One region of the Bacillus sp. FJAT-45350 genome, then DNA from elsewhere that is predicted to be linked to it. Evidence: a T-box and tRNA genes for the amino acid it is inferred to sense, from the RefSeq annotation. Region 1 holds a T-box; the other regions hold tRNA genes.

Region 1 (7,448 bases):
TGTTTTTATCGACAATTTTCTTTATTATTAAGATAAGATCAGATGCTTATCGGAGATGATATTATGCGTTGTCCTGCATGTCAATATAATGGCTCTAAAGTTCTTGATTCTAGACCAAGTCACGAAGGCCGTTCAATTCGTCGGAGAAGAGAATGCGAGTCTTGTCATTATCGCTTTACAACATTTGAAACTGTAGAAGAAATCCCTTTAATTGTTGTCAAGAAAGACGGTACGAGACAAGAGTTTAGTCGTGAGAAGATATTAAGAGGTTTAATTCGAGCTTGTGAAAAACGACCTGTTTCAATTGAAACGTTAGAAACGATAGTGAATGAAGTAGAGAGCCAATTACGTAATAAAGGAACGAGTGAGGTTAATAGTCAGGATGTTGGGGAGCTTGTAATGGAGCGTTTAGCTACTATAGATGATGTTGCTTATGTTCGTTTTGCATCTGTGTATCGACAATTTAAGGATATCAATGTATTTATTAGTGAATTAAAGGAATTAATTAATAGAAATCGTTCAAAACAATCGTAATGTTGAGCTTAAGGCAATCTGCTTAAAGCTCTTTTTTTGACTACTCGCTTGTGTTTTTTATTGATGACTGATATTTAACAATCCTCTAATAGGTAAAAGGTGAGGCAAAATGAACTGGCATTGGAAAGAATTACTTCCTGTAGATCGTTATACTGTTCGTACAGGGGATTATTTGCATGAAATGGATCAAAAAGTATTAACCCTTTTATATCAACCGTTAATCGGGGCATTTGCATATAGCTTGTACATGACTTTATGGAGTGAACTTGAAAAGGATAGTTATTGGAGTGATGAGAACAATCATCGCTATCTTATGACGATGATGGATGCTCCATTAGATCTTATTTATCAAGAAAGAAATAAGCTAGAAGCTATAGGTCTGTTAAAAACGTTTAAGAAAAAAGAAGATGAGTCGACTGTCTATTTGTATGAATTGCAGCCACCGATGTCATCACAAGCATTTTTTAACAATGACGTATTGAGTGTTTATTTGTATAATCGATTAGGGAAAAACAAATTTCGACAAATACGTGATCGATTTATGATAGAGAAAATTGATAAAGAAGAATATAGTGCTGTAACCCGTTCGTTCGATGAGGTGTTTTCGTCACTTCATCATTCAGAAATTGTAGCAAACCATCAATCTGAATTGATGCAAGGATTAGAATTAGATAAGCAAAAGGAAGTTATTCAAAGAACGGCAGAAGACGACATTACAATTGAAAACAGTCAGTTTGATTTTGATTTGATGCTACATGATTTATCTTCTTTTGTTGTGACGAAGGAAATGATAACAGAGGAAGTAAGAGAGGCAATAATTCGACTTTCGTTTGTGTATCGAATTGACCCATTAGAAATGAGTCGTATTTTACAGCAATCGATTATTCATGACGATGAAGTTGATTTAGCCCTTCTTCGTAAGAGGGTTCAAGAGTGGTACAAAATTGAACATGGTAGTGAGCCACCCTCTTTGGCTCTTAGAAAACAACCGCTTGAGTATCAAACTATGATTGATAAAGAGCCAGTAACAGCTGAAGAAAAGATGATTAAGCACTTTGAAACGAAATCCCCTTTAGAATTATTAGAGAGTCGCTCAGCTGGTGCAATGGTACCTCTACCTGATGTGAAGATTGTAGAAGTTCTTTTATTAGACTTTCAATTGCCAGCAGGTGTTGTGAACGTATTAATTGATTACATCTTAACAGTGAATGATATGAAACTTTCAAAACCACTAGTTGATAAAATTGCTGGTCATTGGTCAAGGAAGAATGTGAAAACAGTGAAGGAAGCAATGGAATTAGCAAGGCTTGAAAATAAAAAACAACAAGAATATAAACAGGGAAAAGAGAAACCTAAAGGTACATGGACACCTAAACCTAAAAATGTAAAAAAAGACAAATTACCTAAATGGTTAATAGAAGAAAATAAAAAGCAGACGATAGAGAAAAAAGAAGAAAAAAGTCAAAAAACTAGTAAAGACTTTGCAGAGAAGAAGCTTCAATTTGAAATGATGTTGAAGCAACGTATGGAGGAGAAGCAAAAGAGGGAGGAGTAACCTATGGAATCTATTCAATCAGCTTTTGGGGAATTAATGAATGGTCGAAAGCTTGGTAACAAGCTTGAAGATATGCAGAGAGAATTACTTAGTGATGTAAGAATACAAGAATTTTTGCAAAAGAACACAAATGTAACAAATGACATGATCGAGCGTAGCATGGCCAAAATGTTTGAATATCGAAGTGAGATTCGAAATTGTGAACAATGTCCTGGACTTGAGAAGTGTTCAAACATGATATCTGGTTACCAGCCATCATTATTTATTGATGGGAATCGTTTGAGCACAAATTATACACCTTGTTCTTTAAAACAGGCTTATGATGAACGGAAGAAAGAACAAGAGTTAGTTAAGAGTTTGTACATTCCAAAGGAGATTTTGGATGCACGTTTTGATCAGATTGAAACTGATAACGAAGTAAGACTAGAAGCAATTCACATCGCCTTTCAATTTGCTACTTCAATTAAGCCAGGTGAAGAAAGTCGTGGGCTTTATCTATATGGGAAATTTGGTGTTGGTAAAACATATATTATGGGAGCCGTTGCTAACGAATTAAAAGACCGTAATATCGAAACGCATCTCGTCTATACACCAGATTTCTTCCGTGAAATGAAACAAGGTATTTCCGACGGAAGTTTCCATGAAAAATTAGATAGAATCAAACGAGCACAAGTACTTATTCTAGACGACATAGGAGCGGAAAATATGTCTAGCTGGGTAAGGGATGAAATTCTCGGGGTTATTTTACAGTATCGTATGTTAGAGAAATTACCTACGTTATTTACATCAAATTACGATCAAGATGAGCTAGAAGAGCATCTGGCTTATTCCGATAAGGGTGGAATTGAAGAACTTAAAGCTAAGCGAATTATGGAAAGAATACGTCACTATGCTACATGCGTAAATGTTGGTGGCCATAATCGTCGAAAGTAATCAGCGTAGTGCAAGAAAAGATTTTGAATCTATGTTAGTATTAAACTAGTTTACAATTTTGGAGGAATCTCAATGAGCATAGATCTAATTCTCGAACGGGCTATTCAAGGTGAACGTATCTCTATGGAAGATGCTATCAAATTATATGAAAGTGATGAAGTAGAGAAAATGGGGGAAGTAGCAAATATAATTATGCAAAAGTGGCACCCAGAACCAATAACAACGTTTGTTATTGGACGAAATGTGAACTATACAAACTTTTGTGACACTTATTGCAAATTTTGTGCTTTTTACCGCCCACCTGGACACAAGGATGGTTACGTATTAAGTGATGAAGAAGTATATAATAAGATTCAAGAAACTGTAGATGTAGGTGGTACAGAAATCTTAATGCAAGGTGGAACAAATCCCGACCTTCCATTAAGCTACTATACTGATTTACTACGTAATATTAAAACACGTTTTAATATAACAATGCATTCATTTTCCCCTGCGGAAATCTGGAAAATAGTTGAAGTGTCAGGAAAAACTCTAGAAGAAGTATTGATAGAGTTAAAAGAGGCGGGCTTAGATTCTGTACCAGGTGGAGGAGCAGAAATTCTAACTGATAAAACACGTAATCGTGTCAGTCGTATTAAGAGTTCATGGACTGAGTGGATGGACTGTATGAAGATGGTAAAGAAAGTTGGAATGCATGGGACTGCCACAATGGTGATTGGATTAGGAGAAACGATAGAGGAACGTGCTCTTCACTTACAACGTGTTCGTGATGCACAAGACGAAACAGAATGCTTCTTAGCCTTTATTTCTTGGACATTCCAGCCTGAAAATACGAATCTTAAAGGTGAGAAAACATCTCCTAGAGAGTATTTAAAGAATGTTGCTATTTCAAGAATATTCTTAGATAATATTGCAAACTTTCAATCTTCTTGGGTTACAATGGGACCTGAAGTAGGTAAGGAATCTCTCTCTTATGGATGTAACGATTTTGGAAGCACAATGATGGAAGAAAATGTAGTTTCTGCGGCGGGGACGACACATAAGGTTAACACGAATCAAATTTTACAACTTATACGTGAAGCTGGGAAGATACCAGCTCAACGTAATACGAAGTATAATATCGTCCGGAACTTCGCAGATGAAGAAACAACTGATAAAGACTTTATTATGCAAAACTAGGGATAAATGTAGAATTGCAAATGTAAGGAGAAATAGTGTGCGCTTTTGCACTGCTATTTCTCCTTTTTTGTCTATTTAATTAATAATTCCTAACTCATAATTCATAATTGCCTCTAGCTTGTCATAGGAATGGTATAGAACGACAAACGGAATTAAGAAATCGCATATAGAGGATGCAGCAAATCATTCCATCAATAGGCAAGAGCCTACTGAAGTTTCACTTTATGGACAAGGGGGAATATCTGTTGATTTCAATACATTTTGAAGAAGAGCAAGATTGCCAGCAATTATTCAAAAAAATTATGTCGTACTTAGAGAAGTATAAACACCTTGGTTTGAAAGGAGAGGTCATTTGTAATGATATCGATGTCATTACAATTAACTATACAGACGAATATGTATTTTATAATTCATTCCAGCCGCTCCTAGTATCGATTTTGACCAATCATGTAATTGCTACAAAAGAAAGCGAGTGGTTAACTGAAATTATTGAGAATATGTTTTATTTTACAGATCCTGAGGAGCAAGAACAAATTTTGATAATCGCCCGTTCTATTTTAGAAGGCGACCGAGAGGACTTACCAAATATTACACCGTTCTTTAAACGAGATACGTTTATTTATGATGCATTTTCATCAAGCCTTGATCACAATACAACGTTCTATTATGAGCCATTTTTAACATTTCGTCTAAAGGATTATGGCGAAATGCTTATTGACTGTGTAGAAATTGCGATTGATGAATACTTTCTAGAACAAGAATACCAAAATATGATCGAAAATTTACGTCAATTTTTAAGAATAACACCATCGATTCATGATACATTGCATTTAGTTTACGATGGGGAGCAATTTACTTTTTACGATAAGGTATACAAACAAATTCATGTAAACGAATTAGCGAAACATTTGAGAGAAGAGCTGGTGTTTGAAGAGGATTTGGAAGTAAGTGAAATGGTTATAAGTCCGCTAGTAAGCATGCTTCCTTCTCATTTAAATGTGTATAGTGATGACGTTGATCATGGAATCTTACTGACGATTCAAGCGTTATTTGAAGAACGAGTTGTCCTGCAACCGTTAGAGGCCTTTCGAATAAAATCTCAACTTTTATAAAGGCTTTTCTTTATAAAATGTAATATGAAAATATTGTTTTTGTATTAGGGTTGATTTTCTTAGTCGAAATTTCTATAATACTACATAGTTAGTGAAAATAACTGTACAAAGTGTCGATGAGGACAATAGTCTTTTTTTACGGTTTTACAGAAAGGGAAGTCATGGCTGAGAGCTTCCTAATACGAGAAATGGACTTACCACCTCTGAACTTCAGCAGGGAACCAACTTGTAGTATCTGCTGACGGCTACAGACCGTTATTCTTGAACCATGAGCCAATAGGTGAGCTATGTTTATTTAGCGATTTATTGGAAACAAGGGTGGAACCACGAGAGATAACACTCGTCCCTTTGCTATATTTGTAGCAGGGATCGAGTGTTTTTTTATGCATTTACAAACACAAGAGGAGTGGAAAACAGATGGGACAAGTACAAATTACATTTCCAGACGGAGCAGTTAAGGAGTTTGAACAAGGTGTAACTCCAGAAGAGATTGCAGGGTCTATTAGTCCAGGATTAAGAAAGAAAACAATTGCAGGGAAAGTGAACGGAAAAGTTATCGATGTAACTCGTGGAATAGAAGAGGATGCATCGATTGAACTTGTAACGTTAGATAATAAGGAAGGTCTAGAAGTGTACCGTCACAGTACAGCTCACTTAATGGCACAGGCGATTAAGCGTCTTTATCCAGAAGTAAAGCTTGGAATTGGTCCAATTATTGAAGATGGCTTCTATTATGATATTGAGATGCCACATACATTAACACCAGAAGACTTACCAAAGATTGAAAAAGAAATGAAGAAAATCATCAACGAAAATCATGAAATTAAGCGTAGAGAAGTAACTCGTGAAGAGGCGTTAGCAATTTATGAAGAGCTTGGTGATCATTTAAAGCTTGAGTTAATTCGTGAGTTACCTGAGGGTGAGTCTATTACGATTTATGACCAAGGAGAGTTCTTTGATTTATGTCGTGGACCACATCTACCTTCTACAGGAAAAATTAAAGCGATAAAACTACTAAGTATTGCTGGTGCTTACTGGCGTGGAAACAGTGACAACCAAATGCTTCAACGTATTTACGGTACATCATTTCCTAAGCAAGCACAGCTTGATGAGCATTTACATTTCATTGAAGAAGCACAAAAGCGTGACCACCGTAAGTTAGGAAAAGAATTACAATTATTTATGTTCTCAGAAGAGGCTCCTGGTATGCCGTTCTATTTACCAAAAGGACAAATCATCCGTACAGAGCTTGAAAACTTCTCGCGTGGCCTACAGAGAAAAGCAGGCTATGATGAAGTTCGTACGCCGCTAATGATGAACCAACGTTTATGGGAGCAATCTGGACACTGGGATCACTACCATGAAAACATGTACTTCTCAGATGTAGATGAAACAAAATTTGCGATGAAGCCAATGAACTGTCCTGGTCACATGATGGTATTCAAAAATGAGCTACATTCTTATCGTGATCTTCCAATTCGTATGGCTGAATTTGGACAAGTTCATCGACATGAGCTAAGTGGTGCACTGAATGGTATGCTTCGTGTACGTACATTTACTCAAGATGATGCTCATATCTTTGTTACACCACAACAAATTGAGGCAGAAATTAAGGATGTATTTAAGTTAATTGATGAAATTTATAGCACATTTGGCTTCGAATATTCAGTTGAGCTATCTACTCGTCCGGAAGATTCTATGGGAGACGAAAATCTATGGGAACAAGCAGAAAATGCGTTACGTAATGTGTTAACTGACCTTCAAATTGATTATCATCTAAATGAAGGAGACGGAGCATTCTACGGTCCGAAAATTGACTTCCACATCAAAGATGCACTGAAACGTTCACACCAATGTGCAACGATTCAGTTAGACTTCCAAATGCCAGAGAAGTTTGATTTAACATACGTTGATGAAAACAATCAAAAGGTTCGTCCGGTAGTAATTCACCGTGCGATTTATGGTTCAATTGATCGCTTCTTCGGTATTTTAGTTGAGCATTTTGCGGGGGCATTCCCAACATGGTTAGCTCCAATCCAAGTTGAAGTTATTCCAGTATCAGACGTTCATTTAGAGTACGCAAAAGAAGTGAAGAAGAAGCTTCAGCAAGCTGATATTCGAGTGCATTTAGATAC
Region 2 (7,448 bases), on a different contig from region 1:
ACAACTTTAATATTTACTAGCGTTTGCGGGAATTTCTCCATCTCTCCTGCAAGCTGAGACAATGGTTTTTTCGTAAGCTTCATAATATTAACTAACTGAAGCGCAGAAAGTAAACCGTCTCCTGTCGTAATGTGGTCTAAGAAAATGATATGACCAGATTGCTCACCACCAAGGTTGAAGCCACCTTTTCTCATTTCCTCCATAACATAACGGTCACCTACACCTGTTTGTCTTGTATCAACATCATTTGCCTCTAATGCTTTATAGAAGCCTAAGTTACTCATAACTGTAGTTACGACCGTATTATGCTTTAACCAGCCTTGCTCTTTCATAAACTTCGCACAGATGAACATAATTTGGTCACCATCAACGATGTGTCCATTCTCATCCACTGCAATTAATCTGTCCGCATCACCATCAAAAGCAAGACCTAAGTCCGCTTTCTTATCTAATACTAATTGTGCAAGTGCTTCTGGATGAGTAGAACCTACACCATCATTAATATTGACTCCATTTGGTGACGTACCCATTGTAGAAATATCTGCTTCTAAATCTGCAAATAAATGTGGAGCTAAGGAAGACGCTGCACCATGTGCACAGTCAAGGGCAATATGTAGCCCTGAGAAATCTTCGTGTACAGTCTGTTTTAAAAACTGTAAATATTTTTGTCCACCTTCGAAATAATCATTAACCTGGCCTAAATCAGCCCCTACTGGACGAGGTAATGTATCTTCCTCATCAAGTAATGTTTCTATTTCTTTTTCCTGTACATCAAGTAGCTTAAAGCCATCCGGACCAAAGAACTTAATTCCATTATCCTCTACTGGATTATGAGAAGCAGATATCATAACACCTGCTTGAGCACTTAACGCTTTTGTTAAGAAAGCCACACCTGGTGTTGAAATCACACCTAATCTCATAACTTCTGCTCCAACACTTAGAAGACCAGCAATTAATGCCCCCTCAAGCATTTCACCTGAAATACGTGTATCACGTCCAATGAGGACTTTAGGTTTTTCTGTGTCCTTTGTTAGGACATACCCACCGATACGTCCTAGTTTAAATGCTAGCTCAGGGGTTAACTGTGTATTAGCTATTCCCCTAACTCCATCTGTCCCAAAATACTTACCCATGTAAAAATCTCTCCTTCAATGAACATTGTTTATCCATGTTAATTTCAACTCTATTCGTTACTTTGTTCTTTTATTATGACAGTTGCTTTTTGTGATGAGGACTCAAACGATAAGTTCTGTGGTCCGATTACTTGAATCTCAATCTCATGCTCTCCAAGTGCTAGCTCGTTTACATCTATAAACGCTTGAATATTCTCTGGATTTACTTTTTCTAATAATGCAGTAGTACCTTTCAACGTAACATTTACTAGCTGATTAACTGGACTTTCAAAGATAAGCTCTAGCCCTTCTGATAAGCCATTAATATCAACAGGTACTTCTTCTATTAGAAGAGTTTCTTCCTTATTAAGCTCGACTGTTACATTGATTACCTGTGGGTCAACCCTTTCAACTCCCCTCGGTCTTGGGACAGCAAGCTGAAGTGTCTGACTTTCTGTAATCGTGCTTAAATCTATTTCAAGTCCCTCAATAATTGATATCTGTCCAATAACATCTCTTGGACCAAAAATTGTTACTTCTTTTGGCTCTAAAATCACCGATTCTACACTTAAGCCTTCTGGAGGTTCACCCTGCTTACTAACCTTGACTGGTACCTCTTTATAAGGACTCGTAATTGGAACACGTACATCGACTATCGCTGGTTCAATATCTAGATGAAGTTCGTTCCCCACTTGGTCATAAACCTTAACGGGAACCCCTTTTTCGATTGTCCTATCTGCACCTTGTACATCTACATATGCTTTTGCAATCGCTACTTGTTCGATAATTTCCTCGGCTGCTGTTATTTCTATAGTAACAGGAGTAACAATAGGCGTTCCTACTGTATATCCTTCAGCAACTTCATCACTGTTCACTAAATCAACGGTTACCGGTAGAGTCATTGTTTTCTTTTCTTGTAAAACGACTCTTACAAATTGAGGAACGACGGATACTGATAGTTCACGAGGGAAGCCTTTAGTATGAATGCTTACATGATGAACACCAGGACCCTTATCCTGTAAATCAACAAATACCTCATAATTTGGTCGCGCCACCTGGAACTGAATTAGTGCCCCCTGAGGGCCTGTTAAATTCACTTGAACCGACTCAGTCATCTCAGTGACAACATATTGGTCCTCATCAAAGTGAGCGACTAATGGAACATCTGTTAACGTATGTGAGCCTTTACTAACTCCCGGAAGTACACTTGGTTGATTTGTGAAATTATCAGCGTTTACCATCAAAAATAACATGAGGGCAATAAAAAACGAGATTAGCTTTACAAACCATGGACTAGTAAATAGCTTATCCATCCTTCTTCCCTCCCCACTGCCAACGTGCTGAAGAGGTTTGTACTTGAGTTATTAACTCTCTTTTCAACAATTCATGTAACTTCTCTTCATCTAAATCACGATGAAGCTCTCCATTTTTCGTAAGAGAGATATTTCCTGTTTCTTCTGATACAACTAGAGTAATACAATCAGTCACTTCACTAATTCCAAGTGCTGCACGGTGTCTCGTCCCTAACTCCTTTGATATAAAAGGATTCTCTGATAGCGGTAAGTAACAAGCTGCAGCCATTATCTTATTTTCTTTTATAATAACAGCACCATCATGTAATGGTGTATTTGGTATAAAGACATTGATAAGTAACTCTGATGTTAAATCTGAGTTCATTGAAATCCCTGTCTCTACGTAGTCATTCATTCCCGTTTCCCGTTCAATCGAGAGTAACGCACCGATACGACGCTTGGCCATATAGTTAGCAGCCTTTACAATCGCTTCAATTGATTTCGACGTTTCCTCTTCTTGTGGAATAGTAGAGCGAGAAAATAGGCGACCTCTCCCTAACTGTTCCAACGCCCTTCTCAGCTCCGGCTGAAAGATGATGATAATGGCAAGTAACCCGTAAGTTACGGTTTGATACATTAACCATTCAAGAGTACGCAAACCAAAAAAGCTACTTAAAAACCATATCCCAAGGATAACGGTAATTCCTTTTAATAACTGAACAGCTCTTGTGCCTCGTATAATCATTATTAATTTGTATATTACGTAGGTAACAAGTAATATATCTACTATCTGCCCCAAGTAATTGAGCAGTTGAAAATCTTCTCCCAAAAACATGGCACTTCCTCCAAACCTTTAGCATCAGGAACTACTTTTTTATATTTATAGCTTTATCATTATACCATATTTTAAAACCTATCGTATGCATCATACAGTCCGTCAATGAATACTAGAGCCTCTCTTTTTCCCACTGATGTACGAAACTTACTTACTAGTCTATATTCTCTTTTTCGTTACCTACCACGGTCGTTACATCAGAGAAGAAGCTCTTAATGTGATACCAAATCCATTCTAATACTTGGGTCACCTCATCTATTTCTCCAGATACAGAACCGGCAGAAGCTAGATACTTCTCGCTATTTACGAGAAGCACATTCCCACGAACTTCTCCATTTAACTCTAATGTTCCATTACGAACAACCAAATTTCCTTCAATTACTTCCCCTTCTGGAACAATGACTTTGCCACTCTCATGGTCAATTTGAATGTTTCCGTTTCCTGTCACACTTAGTTCCTCTGAGCTATTCCAAACAGAAATAATACTACTAGACATGAGTATTAGAAAAATAGAAGCAGCTACGGCAAGAGGATGGTTTCTCATCCATTGCTTCCAGGCCACTCTCTTCTTACGCTTTGGTAGTTGTTGCAAGACATTATTTGTAAAGTTAGCCGATGTCTCTATATGAGAGGCACTTTGAACAAAAGCTATTGCTTTTCTCGTTTCCTCATAATGTTTCTTACATGAAACATTTGTCTCTATATAATGTAAAAACTCAGCTTTTTCTTCATTAGTTGTTTCCCCATCTAAATACCGATGCATAAGCTCAATAAAACGTTTATTGTATTCCATGTTCATCACCCTTTCACCTTAGACATTGCCCATTCGCTTACGCAAGGTTTCCCGACCGCGATGAATTCTTGTCTTAACTGTCGATACTGGCAGATCTAAAATCTCGCTGATTTCTTTTAAAGACAAGTCTTCAATGTACTTTAGTATAATCGCAGAGCGATATTTAGGCGGTAAATGGTTGATTTCATCTTGTATCCACTCTTGCATCTCTACCTTAACCACTTGATCATCTGGAAGCTCTTCAGTAGATGCAATTTGTGATTGAACTGTCATCCCCTCTGTACCTTTAATCGGGTCCTCTAAATGAAAGTCTGGCTTCCTCTTTCTAAGACGATCAATTGCTAAGTTCGTTGCTATTCGAAAGAGCCAAGTAGAAAACTTTCTATTAGTATCATATCTATCAATATTTGTATATGCTCGTAAAAAAGCTTCTTGAGCTACATCTTGTGCTTCGTGCATATTCCCAAGCATTCGATAAGATAGTTGATACACTTTGTCCTTATACATCTCAACTAACTCACCAAAAGCTTCCGTATCGCCACTCTTCACTTCTTTAATTAATCTCTTAATTAGTTTCTCCATCTCGTTACCTCCGCTTATTTTGCGGTATTATTACTTCTACGTATAAAACCGTATTTGGTTTCTTTTTATTTACAATTTTATATTTATATTAACACGAATAATATACGAGAAGTTAACAAACTTAGTAGTAGGTGAAACTATATGTAAATACGAAATAATCTTTTAAGAGGTCAGTGACGAACACCAACAAATTGTGTTCAGTTGCAAACAACCATAAGTCCACAAAAAAACCTTAGATACAGTATCTAAGGTAAAAGTGTCTAATATATGGTGGAGCCTAGCGGGATCGAACCGCTGACCTCCTGCGTGCAAGGCAGGCGCTCTCCCAGCTGAGCTAAGGCCCCAACTTAAATTGGAGCGGGTGATGAGAATCGAACTCACGACATCAGCTTGGAAGGCTGAGGTTTTACCACTAAACTACACCCGCTAATAAAATAATTGTAACATATAAATCTATAAAATAAAAGCCTATTCCATTAAAATTAACTTATGGAGCGGAAGACGAGATTCGAACTCGCGACCCCCACCTTGGCAAGGTGGTGTTCTACCACTGAACTACTTCCGCAAAGATAAAATGGTGAGCCATGAAGGATTCGAACCTTCGACCCTCTGATTAAAAGTCAGATGCTCTACCAACTGAGCTAATGGCTCTTGCTGTTATATACTAAGTAATTCTTGTTGTAAACGGACGATGTTTGGCTTCATTGCCTTACCTAATCTCTTTCTCTTCTAGAAATGCTTCGAGGTGCATCCGTCGAGACAACTCGTAGTTGTTTCTGAGAAGTATGGCTCGTAACTCAGCTAATGCCTCTTGCTGTTATATAGTAAGTAAATGGCTGGGCTAGCTGGATTCGAACCAGCGCATGACGGAGTCAAAGTCCGTTGCCTTACCGCTTGGCTATAGCCCACTATGATATAAATCAAATGGTGGAGGGGGACGGATTCGAACCGCCGAACCCTAAGGAGCGGATTTACAGTCCGCCGCGTTTAGCCACTTCGCTACCCCTCCAGGTCTACTATGTATAGCTATAAGTAGCGAAATACTATCTGTAAACACAGCATAAAAAATGGTGCCGGCAAGAGGACTTGAACCCCCAACCTACTGATTACAAGTCAGTTGCTCTACCAGTTGAGCTACACCGGCGTATTATGGTGGAGGATGACGGGATCGAACCGCCGACCCCCTGCTTGTAAGGCAGGTGCTCTCCCAGCTGAGCTAATCCTCCATATGGTGACCCGTACGGGATTCGAACCCGTGTTACCGCCGTGAAAGGGCGGTGTCTTAACCGCTTGACCAACGGGCCAGTGTCAATAATGTCTCTCTGACAAAAAATATTATACTAAAAAATAAATTTGTGTGCAACTCTTTTTTTCTATAGTTTATTTTGAAATTCAATACTAAATCTCAAAATAAAAAACCCTCATTTATAAGAGAGAAATTAATTTGTCTTACCTGCAATTCTGGAGCTTCCAAGCGGACTCGAACCGCTGACCCCTTCCTTACCATGGAAGTGCTCTACCTACTGAGCTATGGAAGCATGGCTCCACAGGTAGGACTCGAACCTACGACCGATCGGTTAACAGCCGATTGCTCTACCACTGAGCTACTGTGGAATAAGAAAGAGTAACTTAAAGGAAGTTTATAATATTGTAAATAAAAAAACCTAGCAACGTCCTACTCTCGCAGGGGGAAGCCCCCAACTACCATCGGCGCTGAAGAGCTTAACTTCCGTGTTCGGCATGGGAACGGGTGTGGCCTCTTCGCCATCATCACTAAGTCAACCACTCTGTGATACTTCCTCGCAAGACTTGCGACGAGTAACCGCAGGAGCAGATTTCTTCGCTGAAATTGCTTTCAGCTGAGAGTTGTTCTCTCAAAACTAGATAGTGTTATATATGCAGGTCGTCGAATTCATTTCAACCTTAGAAAATTGGATAAGCCCTCGACCGATTAGTATCTCTCAGCTCCACATGTCACCATGCTTCCACCCGAGACCTATCAACCTCATCATCTCTAAGGGGTCTTACTTACTTAACGTAATGGGAAATCTCATCTTGAGGGGGGCTTCATGCTTAGATGCTTTCAGCACTTATCCCGTCCACACGTAGCTACCCAGCTATGCTCCTGGCGGAACAACTGGTACACCAGCGGTGTGTCCATCCCGGTCCTCTCGTACTAAGGACAGCTCCTCTCAAATTTCCTACGCCCGCGACGGATAGGGACCGAACTGTCTCACGACGTTCTGAACCCAGCTCGCGTACCGCTTTAATGGGCGAACAGCCCAACCCTTGGGACCTACTTCAGCCCCAGGATGCGATGAGCCGACATCGAGGTGCCAAACCTCCCCGTCGATGTGGACTCTTGGGGGAGATAAGCCTGTTATCCCCAGGGTAGCTTTTATCCGTTGAGCGATGGCCCTTCCATGCGGAACCACCGGATCACTAAGCCCGACTTTCGTCCCTGCTCGACTTGTAGGTCTCGCAGTCAAGCTCCCTTATGCCTTTGCACTCTACGAATGATTTCCAACCATTCTGAGGGAACCTTTGGGCGCCTCCGTTACTGTTTAGGAGGCGACCGCCCCAGTCAAACTGCCCACCTGACACTGTCCCCGAACCGGATCACGGTCCTAGGTTAGAATTTCAATACAGTCAGGGTAGTATCCCACCGACGCCTCCACCGAAGCTTGCGCTCCGGTTTCCAAGGCTCCTACCTATCCTGTACAAACTGTACCAAAATCCAATATCAAGCTACAGTAAAGCTCCATGGGGTCTTTCCGTCCTGTCGCGGGTAACCTGCATCTTCACAGGTAATATAATTTCACCGGGTCTCTCGT
Region 3 (7,448 bases), on a different contig from region 1:
ACAAACGAACACCGACAAATTCTCGAAATGATTCTTTCTTCTATTGGTACATATGAAGAGTGTAAAGAAGAGCAAGTCCATCTTTTAACAGCTATTACAGGTAGTGCACCGGCGTTTTTATATTCATTCTGTGAAGCGTTAGAAGCTGTGGCAGTTGAATACGGTATGACTGAAGAAAAGGCAAGAACACTAGTCTCGCAAATGGTATATGGTAGTGGCTCAATGCTAAAGAATGGTGGTAATCCATCAGTACTTCGTGAACAAGTCACTTCACCTGGTGGAGCAACTGCTGCTGGACTAGAGCAACTTAAAAATGGCAACTTTAATCAGCTGATAGTTGAAGCTGTTAAAGCAACAAATGCCCGTGCAAAGGAATTAGGAAAGGGAAGTTCAGAAGGTTAATCAACCTTTTGAACTTCCCTTTATCATTTGATCGTTATTACCTTACCTTCCACAAGATGTTCTATCTTTGGAAAGAAGAATTGAATTAATGGTCCAATGAGCAATGTAACTATGATCGTACCTATCCCAATCGGCCCTCCTACAAAGAAAGCTAAGACAAGGGCAACAAGTTCAGCCGTTGTTTTTGCGACCATTAATTTGAAACCAAAAAGCTTTTGAAGCGTAAACATAAACCCGTCAATTGGAATAACAGCAAATTTCCCTTGAAGATATGTCGCAATTCCAAGTCCCATTGTAACGACACCAATAAGTAAAATCGCTAGCTGAATCGCAAAACCCTCAAATCCAACATCTCGAAAAACAAACAAAAGCCAAAAATCAATGAAATAACCTAATAGAACAACTGTAATGATAGCCAAAAAGTCCGGCCTTGCTTTTTGTAGTATCGCATTGACAATAATAAGTATGATACCAACCAGGATAACCCAATTACCGACTGTCAACCCAGTAATACTAGCTAAACCAACACTTAGCGCATCCCAAGCACCTGTACCGAGCTGAGAAACGATTGTGAGTGTTATTCCTATAGCGAGAATAAATAAACCTAAAAGGTAACTTATTCCCCTTCTTATTTTAAGTTCCATTTATTAATAACTCCTTTAGCATAAACCATTTCTAAAAAAGGACAATCTCATTATATTATGGTGTAATTCTTTATAGAACATGTAAAAACATATTACTTTCCAAATCATTTTGAATATTTTTCTAATAAATTTGGAAATGTAAGACTTGAGAGAATGATAAGGAGGGATATGATTTGGACCTACACTTTATTTGGAAGGCAATTTTAATTGTGTTTGTTGGTATCACAATTTTGCGAATTGGAGGTAGGAAGTCAATTTCTCAATTAACTGTCTCTCAAACAGTTATCATGATTTCAATCGGGAATTTAATGATTCAGCCTGTTAGTAATCGGAATATATGGGTCACTTTTTTAATAGGCTTATTACTTGTACTTACACTAATATTTATTGAGTTTCTTCAATTAAAGTTTGATAAAGTTGAGAACTTTATGACCGGTAAATCAAATATTGTTATTGAAAATGGAAAAATAAACGTTGAAAATTTAAAAAAGATGAGACTAACAGTTGATCAACTGGAAGTACGTCTTCGTCAAGAGAATGTGCAGAGCATTCTCCATGTGAAATGGGCTACTATTGAACCTAGTGGACAGCTAGGGCTCATTTTATCAGAACCACAACAACCTGCTACTAAACAAGACATCCAAACACTAATTAATTATGTCCATATGAAAATTCCAGCTGGTGCCAAGCCTCCATCGATCGTCCAGCCCTCACAAGAAGATTTATTTATCGAAGTCCAACAGAAAAAAGACGCAAAACCTCATAAGGAATTTCTAGAATAAAAAAGTGTGTTTGAAAATGGAACGAACCTCTTTTTAAACACACTCCTTCTCATTTTTTCAATAATCTGCTTCTTGTCCCAATTACCATAAATATAATATAAAGCTAGTATTCCAGCTGATATAGCCATCATTGACAAGCCAGATGGAAGACCTAATTTAATAGTGCCCTTAGCTACTTCTTATTAAACAACAAAAAAACTGCTACAATAAGCAGTTTACATTATGTATCATAATTAGTTATATGGTGCGGGTGAAGGGACTTGAACCCCCACGTCATAAGACACTAGATCCTAAGTCTAGCGCGTCTGCCAATTCCGCCACACCCGCATTGAAATGGTGAGCCATGAAGGATTCGAACCTTCGACCCTCTGATTAAAAGTCAGATGCTCTACCAACTGAGCTAATGGCTCTTGAAGTTTAAACTGTAAGTAGTTCATGATGTTTACGGACGATGTTTCGCTCCGCAGCTTTTCTGTCTCTTCCTCTACTAGAGAAATGCTTCTATGTTTATCCGTCGAGACAACTCGTAAAATATTCTGAGAGGATTTGCTCGTAACTGAGCTAATGGCTCTTGAATCTAAAAAGAATGCCGGCAAGAGGACTTGAACCCCCAACCTACTGATTACAAGTCAGTTGCTCTACCAGTTGAGCTACACCGGCGTACTATGGTGGAGGATGACGGGATCGAACCGCCGACCCCCTGCTTGTAAGGCAGGTGCTCTCCCAGCTGAGCTAATCCTCCGAAGTATTGATGAAGTGAATCAGAGTAGATCCCTGTTTCTTTCTCTTCTAGTTTAACCAAGTTGTCTATGCGTCGAAACAACTCGTAAGATATTCCATGAAGTATTGCTCGTAGCTGAGCTAATCCTCCATATTTATGGTGACCCGTACGGGATTCGAACCCGTGTTACCGCCGTGAAAGGGCGGTGTCTTAACCGCTTGACCAACGGGCCATAAATGGCTCCACAGGTAGGACTCGAACCTACGACCGATCGGTTAACAGCCGATTGCTCTACCACTGAGCTACTGTGGAATACTAATACTTGTCCTATTTACTACCTGAATAAATGGTGGGCCTAAGTGGACTCGAACCACCGACCTCACGCTTATCAGGCGTGCGCTCTAACCAGCTGAGCTATAGGCCCATTTTAAAATGGTGCGCCCTGAGAGATTCGAACTCCCGACCTCTTGATTCGTAGTCAAGCACTCTATCCAGCTGAGCTAAGGGCGCAAATGATATTATAGCTTACTTAATGAAGTAAATCATGCTCCTGCGATTACTCGTCGCAAGCTAGCAACGAAGTAAACCAAGAGTAATAAGCTTTTGGTGCCGAGGGCCGGACTTGAACCGGCACGATAGTCACCTACCGCAGGATTTTAAGTCCTGTGTGTCTGCCAATTCCACCACCCCGGCAGGCAGTATAAAAGATAATGCTTGGAGGCGGCACCCGGATTTGAACCGGGGATAAGGGTTTTGCAGACCCGTGCCTTACCACTTGGCTATGCCGCCAAGAACTACATTATACTTTGTTTCTCTGGAGCGGAAGACGAGATTCGAACTCGCGACCCCCACCTTGGCAAGGTGGTGTTCTACCACTGAACTACTTCCGCTTATAAATGGCTGGGCTAGCTGGATTCGAACCAGCGCATGACGGAGTCAAAGTCCGTTGCCTTACCGCTTGGCTATAGCCCAATACTAGTTATTTAAATGGGGCGACTGATGGGAATCGAACCCACGAATGCCGGAGCCACAATCCGGTGCGTTAACCACTTCGCCACAACCGCCATAATTACATATATTATTGGCAGGGGCAGTAGGAATCGAACCCACACCGGAGGTTTTGGAGACCTCTGTTCTACCGTTAAACTATGCCCCTATTGAGTTAAATGGTGGAGGGGGACGGATTCGAACCGCCGAACCCTAAGGAGCGGATTTACAGTCCGCCGCGTTTAGCCACTTCGCTACCCCTCCATCATAAAAAAAGACAGAAAAAATGGTGGCTCAGGACGGAATCGAACCGCCGACACATGGATTTTCAGTCCATTGCTCTACCGACTGAGCTACTGAGCCATATCTGTATTAAAGAATTAAATGGCGGTCCGGACGGGACTCGAACCCGCGACCTCCTGCGTGACAGGCAGGCATTCTAACCAACTGAACTACCGGACCAGATAAATTTTAGTGAAATCGACGATGTAGGATTTGCTCCTGCGGTTACTCGTCGCAAAAAACTACAATGATGCTTAATCAGGAAGCTTACGTTTTTGGTTGCGGGGGACGGATTTGAACCGTCGACCTTCGGGTTATGAGCCCGACGAGCTACCAGACTGCTCCACCCCGCGTCGATATTATAGAGTACGGATGATGTAAATATCCGTAGCATTAACTGTTTCTTCCTCTACAAGCTAACTCATAGAAATTAATGCGTCGAAACAACTCATAGATATTTCATAGAAGTATCGTTCGTTGCTCCATCCCGCGTTAATAATAATTAAAAGATAAATGTGGCGGAGGAAGAGGGATTCGAACCCCCGCGCGGTTTAACCCGCCTGTCGGTTTTCAAGACCGATCCCTTCAGCCGGACTTGGGTATTCCTCCGCATTGTTAGATTGTACTAACGTATATAATTGGTGGAGCCTAGCGGGATCGAACCGCTGACCTCCTGCGTGCAAGGCAGGCGCTCTCCCAGCTGAGCTAAGGCCCCGATGTATTATTGATGATTAACCTTTGTAGACCCTGTTTCTTCCTCTGCAAGCAAGGCTTCGAAATTAATCCGTCGAAACAACTCGTAGCTTTACAGAAGAAGATTTGCTCGTAGCTGAGCTAAGGCCCCAAAATATAAACCTAGCAACGTCCTACTCTCGCAGGGGGAAGCCCCCAACTACCATCGGCGCTGAAGAGCTTAACTTCCGTGTTCGGCATGGGAACGGGTGTGGCCTCTTCGCCATCATCACTAAGTCAACCACTCTGTGATACTTCCTCGCAAGACTTGCGACGAGTAACCGCAGGAGCAGATTTCTTCGCTGAAATTGCTTTCAGCTGAGAGTTGTTCTCTCAAAACTAGATAGTGTTATATATGCAGGTCGTCGAATTCATTTCAACCTTAGAAAATTGGATAAGCCCTCGACCGATTAGTATCTCTCAGCTCCACATGTCACCATGCTTCCACCCGAGACCTATCAACCTCATCATCTCTAAGGGGTCTTACTTACTTAACGTAATGGGAAATCTCATCTTGAGGGGGGCTTCATGCTTAGATGCTTTCAGCACTTATCCCGTCCACACGTAGCTACCCAGCTATGCTCCTGGCGGAACAACTGGTACACCAGCGGTGTGTCCATCCCGGTCCTCTCGTACTAAGGACAGCTCCTCTCAAATTTCCTACGCCCGCGACGGATAGGGACCGAACTGTCTCACGACGTTCTGAACCCAGCTCGCGTACCGCTTTAATGGGCGAACAGCCCAACCCTTGGGACCTACTTCAGCCCCAGGATGCGATGAGCCGACATCGAGGTGCCAAACCTCCCCGTCGATGTGGACTCTTGGGGGAGATAAGCCTGTTATCCCCAGGGTAGCTTTTATCCGTTGAGCGATGGCCCTTCCATGCGGAACCACCGGATCACTAAGCCCGACTTTCGTCCCTGCTCGACTTGTAGGTCTCGCAGTCAAGCTCCCTTATGCCTTTGCACTCTACGAATGATTTCCAACCATTCTGAGGGAACCTTTGGGCGCCTCCGTTACTGTTTAGGAGGCGACCGCCCCAGTCAAACTGCCCACCTGACACTGTCCCCGAACCGGATCACGGTCCTAGGTTAGAATTTCAATACAGTCAGGGTAGTATCCCACCGACGCCTCCACCGAAGCTTGCGCTCCGGTTTCCAAGGCTCCTACCTATCCTGTACAAACTGTACCAAAATCCAATATCAAGCTACAGTAAAGCTCCATGGGGTCTTTCCGTCCTGTCGCGGGTAACCTGCATCTTCACAGGTAATATAATTTCACCGGGTCTCTCGTTGAGACAGTATCCAAGTCGTTACACCATTCGTGCGGGTCGGAACTTACCCGACAAGGAATTTCGCTACCTTAGGACCGTTATAGTTACGGCCGCCGTTTACTGGGGCTTCAATTCAAAGCTTCTCCCGAAGGATAACCTCTCCTCTTAACCTTCCAGCACCGGGCAGGTGTCAGCCCCTATACTTCGCCTTGCGGCTTCGCAGAGACCTGTGTTTTTGCTAAACAGTCGCTTGGATCTTTTCACTGCGGCTCTCTCGGGCTTGCACCCTAACAGAGCACCCCTTCTCCCGAAGTTACGGGGTCATTTTGCCGAGTTCCTTAACGAGAGTTCTCCCGAGCGTCTTAGAATTCTCTTCTCGCCTACCTGTGTCGGTTTGCGGTACGGGCACCTCTCACCTCGCTAGAGGCTTTTCTTGGCAGTGGAGGATCAGGAACTTCGCTACTATTATTTCGCTCGCCATCACAGCTCAGCCTTTACGATAAGCGGATTTTCCTACTTACCAGCCTAACTGCTTGGACGCACATATCCATCAGTGCGCTTACCCTACCTTACTGCGTCCCCCCATTACTCAAACGGTGAGGAGGTGGTACAGGAATATCAACCTGTTGTCCATCGCCTACGCCTTTCGGCCTCGGCTTAGGTCCCGACTTACCCTGAGCGGACGAGCCTTCCTCAGGAAACCTTGGGCTTTCGACGGAGGGGATTCTCACCCCTCTTTTCGCTACTCATACCGGCATTCTCACTTCTAAGCGCTCCACCAGTCCTCTCGGTCTGACTTCGCAGCACTTAGAACGCTCCCCTACCACTGACACCTAAGGTGTCAATCCATAGCTTCGGTGATACGTTTAGCCCCGGTACATTTTCGGCGCAGAGTCACTCGACCAGTGAGCTATTACGCACTCTTTAAATGGTGGCTGCTTCTAAGCCAACATCCTGGTTGTCTGTGCAACTCCACATCCTTTTCCACTTAACGTATACTTTGGGACCTTAGCTGATGGTCTGGGCTGTTTCCCTCTTGACTACGGATCTTAGCACTCGCAGTCTGACTCCCGAGGATAAGTATTTGGCATTCGGAGTTTGACTGAATTCGGTAATCCTGTGGGGACCCCTAGTCCAATCAGTGCTCTACCTCCAATACTCTCACCTCGAGGCTAGCCCTAAAGCTATTTCGGGGAGAACCAGCTATCTCCGAGTTCGATTGGCATTTCACCCCTACCCACACCTCATCCCCGCATTTTTCAACATGCGTGGGTTCGGGCCTCCATTCAGTGTTACCTGAACTTCACCCTGGACATGGGTAGATCACACGGTTTCGGGTCTACGACGGCGTACTGTAATCGCCCTATTCAGACTCGCTTTCGCTACGGCTCCGCATTATCTGCTTAACCTTGCACGACATCGTAACTCGCCGGTTCATTCTACAAAAGGCACGCCATCACCCGTAAATGGGCTCTGACTACTTGTAGGCACACGGTTTCAGGATCTGTTTCACTCCCCTCCCGGGGTGCTTTTCACCTTTCCCTCACGGTACTGGTTCACTATCGGTCACTAGGGAGTATTTAGCCTTGGGAGATGGTCCTCCCAGATTCCGACGGGGTTTCACG

What was found. A T-box is a leader RNA that pairs with one kind of tRNA and senses whether it is charged. The one in region 1 lies ahead of thrS (threonine--tRNA ligase), so its partner is inferred to be a tRNA-Thr.
Region 2: it has a tRNA-Thr gene. The T-box ahead of thrS (threonine--tRNA ligase) is inferred to sense a tRNA for this amino acid. The anticodon was not compared.
Region 3: it has a tRNA-Thr gene. The T-box ahead of thrS (threonine--tRNA ligase) is inferred to sense a tRNA for this amino acid. The anticodon was not compared.

What each region holds. Positions count from the first base shown of each region.
Region 1 covers NZ_NISU01000002.1:398,534-405,981, forward strand. Annotated here, with positions in the region: gene nrdR (transcriptional regulator NrdR) at 64-534, shown strand; gene CD003_RS18515 (replication initiation and membrane attachment family protein) at 644-2,089, shown strand; gene dnaI (primosomal protein DnaI) at 2,093-3,022, shown strand; gene mqnC (cyclic dehypoxanthinyl futalosine synthase) at 3,095-4,201, shown strand; gene ytxC (putative sporulation protein YtxC) at 4,447-5,313, shown strand; T-box leader at 5,418-5,664, shown strand; gene thrS (threonine--tRNA ligase) at 5,731-7,448, shown strand, end outside.
Region 2 covers NZ_NISU01000001.1:3,167,220-3,174,667, forward strand. Annotated here, with positions in the region: gene glmM (phosphoglucosamine mutase) at 1-1,133, opposite strand, end outside; gene CD003_RS16010 (CdaR family protein) at 1,184-2,425, opposite strand; gene cdaA (diadenylate cyclase CdaA) at 2,418-3,239, opposite strand; gene CD003_RS16020 (anti-sigma factor family protein) at 3,394-4,032, opposite strand; gene sigW (RNA polymerase sigma factor SigW) at 4,051-4,614, opposite strand; tRNA gene CD003_RS16030 (tRNA-Ala) at 4,883-4,958, opposite strand; tRNA gene CD003_RS16035 (tRNA-Gly) at 4,968-5,041, opposite strand; tRNA gene CD003_RS16040 (tRNA-Gly) at 5,105-5,179, opposite strand; tRNA gene CD003_RS16045 (tRNA-Lys) at 5,190-5,265, opposite strand; tRNA gene CD003_RS16050 (tRNA-Gln) at 5,448-5,522, opposite strand; tRNA gene CD003_RS16055 (tRNA-Tyr) at 5,540-5,623, opposite strand; tRNA gene CD003_RS16060 (tRNA-Thr) at 5,683-5,758, opposite strand; tRNA gene CD003_RS16065 (tRNA-Val) at 5,765-5,840, opposite strand; tRNA gene CD003_RS16070 (tRNA-Glu) at 5,844-5,918, opposite strand; tRNA gene CD003_RS16075 (tRNA-Thr) at 6,077-6,152, opposite strand; tRNA gene CD003_RS16080 (tRNA-Asn) at 6,154-6,228, opposite strand; rRNA gene rrf (5S ribosomal RNA) at 6,277-6,392, opposite strand; rRNA gene CD003_RS16090 (23S ribosomal RNA) at 6,546-7,448, opposite strand, start outside.
Region 3 covers NZ_NISU01000001.1:2,863,102-2,870,549, forward strand. Annotated here, with positions in the region: gene proC (pyrroline-5-carboxylate reductase) at 1-402, shown strand, start outside; gene CD003_RS14325 (YczE/YyaS/YitT family protein) at 426-1,046, opposite strand; gene CD003_RS14330 (DUF421 domain-containing protein) at 1,220-1,828, shown strand; tRNA gene CD003_RS14335 (tRNA-Leu) at 2,071-2,155, opposite strand; tRNA gene CD003_RS14340 (tRNA-Lys) at 2,163-2,238, opposite strand; tRNA gene CD003_RS14345 (tRNA-Thr) at 2,416-2,488, opposite strand; tRNA gene CD003_RS14350 (tRNA-Val) at 2,495-2,570, opposite strand; tRNA gene CD003_RS14355 (tRNA-Glu) at 2,707-2,781, opposite strand; tRNA gene CD003_RS14360 (tRNA-Asn) at 2,787-2,861, opposite strand; tRNA gene CD003_RS14365 (tRNA-Ile) at 2,897-2,973, opposite strand; tRNA gene CD003_RS14370 (tRNA-Arg) at 2,983-3,059, opposite strand; tRNA gene CD003_RS14375 (tRNA-Leu) at 3,154-3,242, opposite strand; tRNA gene CD003_RS14380 (tRNA-Cys) at 3,265-3,338, opposite strand; tRNA gene CD003_RS14385 (tRNA-Gly) at 3,365-3,439, opposite strand; tRNA gene CD003_RS14390 (tRNA-Gln) at 3,447-3,521, opposite strand; tRNA gene CD003_RS14395 (tRNA-His) at 3,538-3,613, opposite strand; tRNA gene CD003_RS14400 (tRNA-Trp) at 3,632-3,705, opposite strand; tRNA gene CD003_RS14405 (tRNA-Tyr) at 3,717-3,800, opposite strand; tRNA gene CD003_RS14410 (tRNA-Phe) at 3,824-3,899, opposite strand; tRNA gene CD003_RS14415 (tRNA-Asp) at 3,922-3,998, opposite strand; tRNA gene CD003_RS14420 (tRNA-Met) at 4,095-4,171, opposite strand; tRNA gene CD003_RS14425 (tRNA-Ser) at 4,335-4,427, opposite strand; tRNA gene CD003_RS14430 (tRNA-Ala) at 4,458-4,533, opposite strand; rRNA gene rrf (5S ribosomal RNA) at 4,672-4,787, opposite strand; rRNA gene CD003_RS14440 (23S ribosomal RNA) at 4,941-7,448, opposite strand, start outside.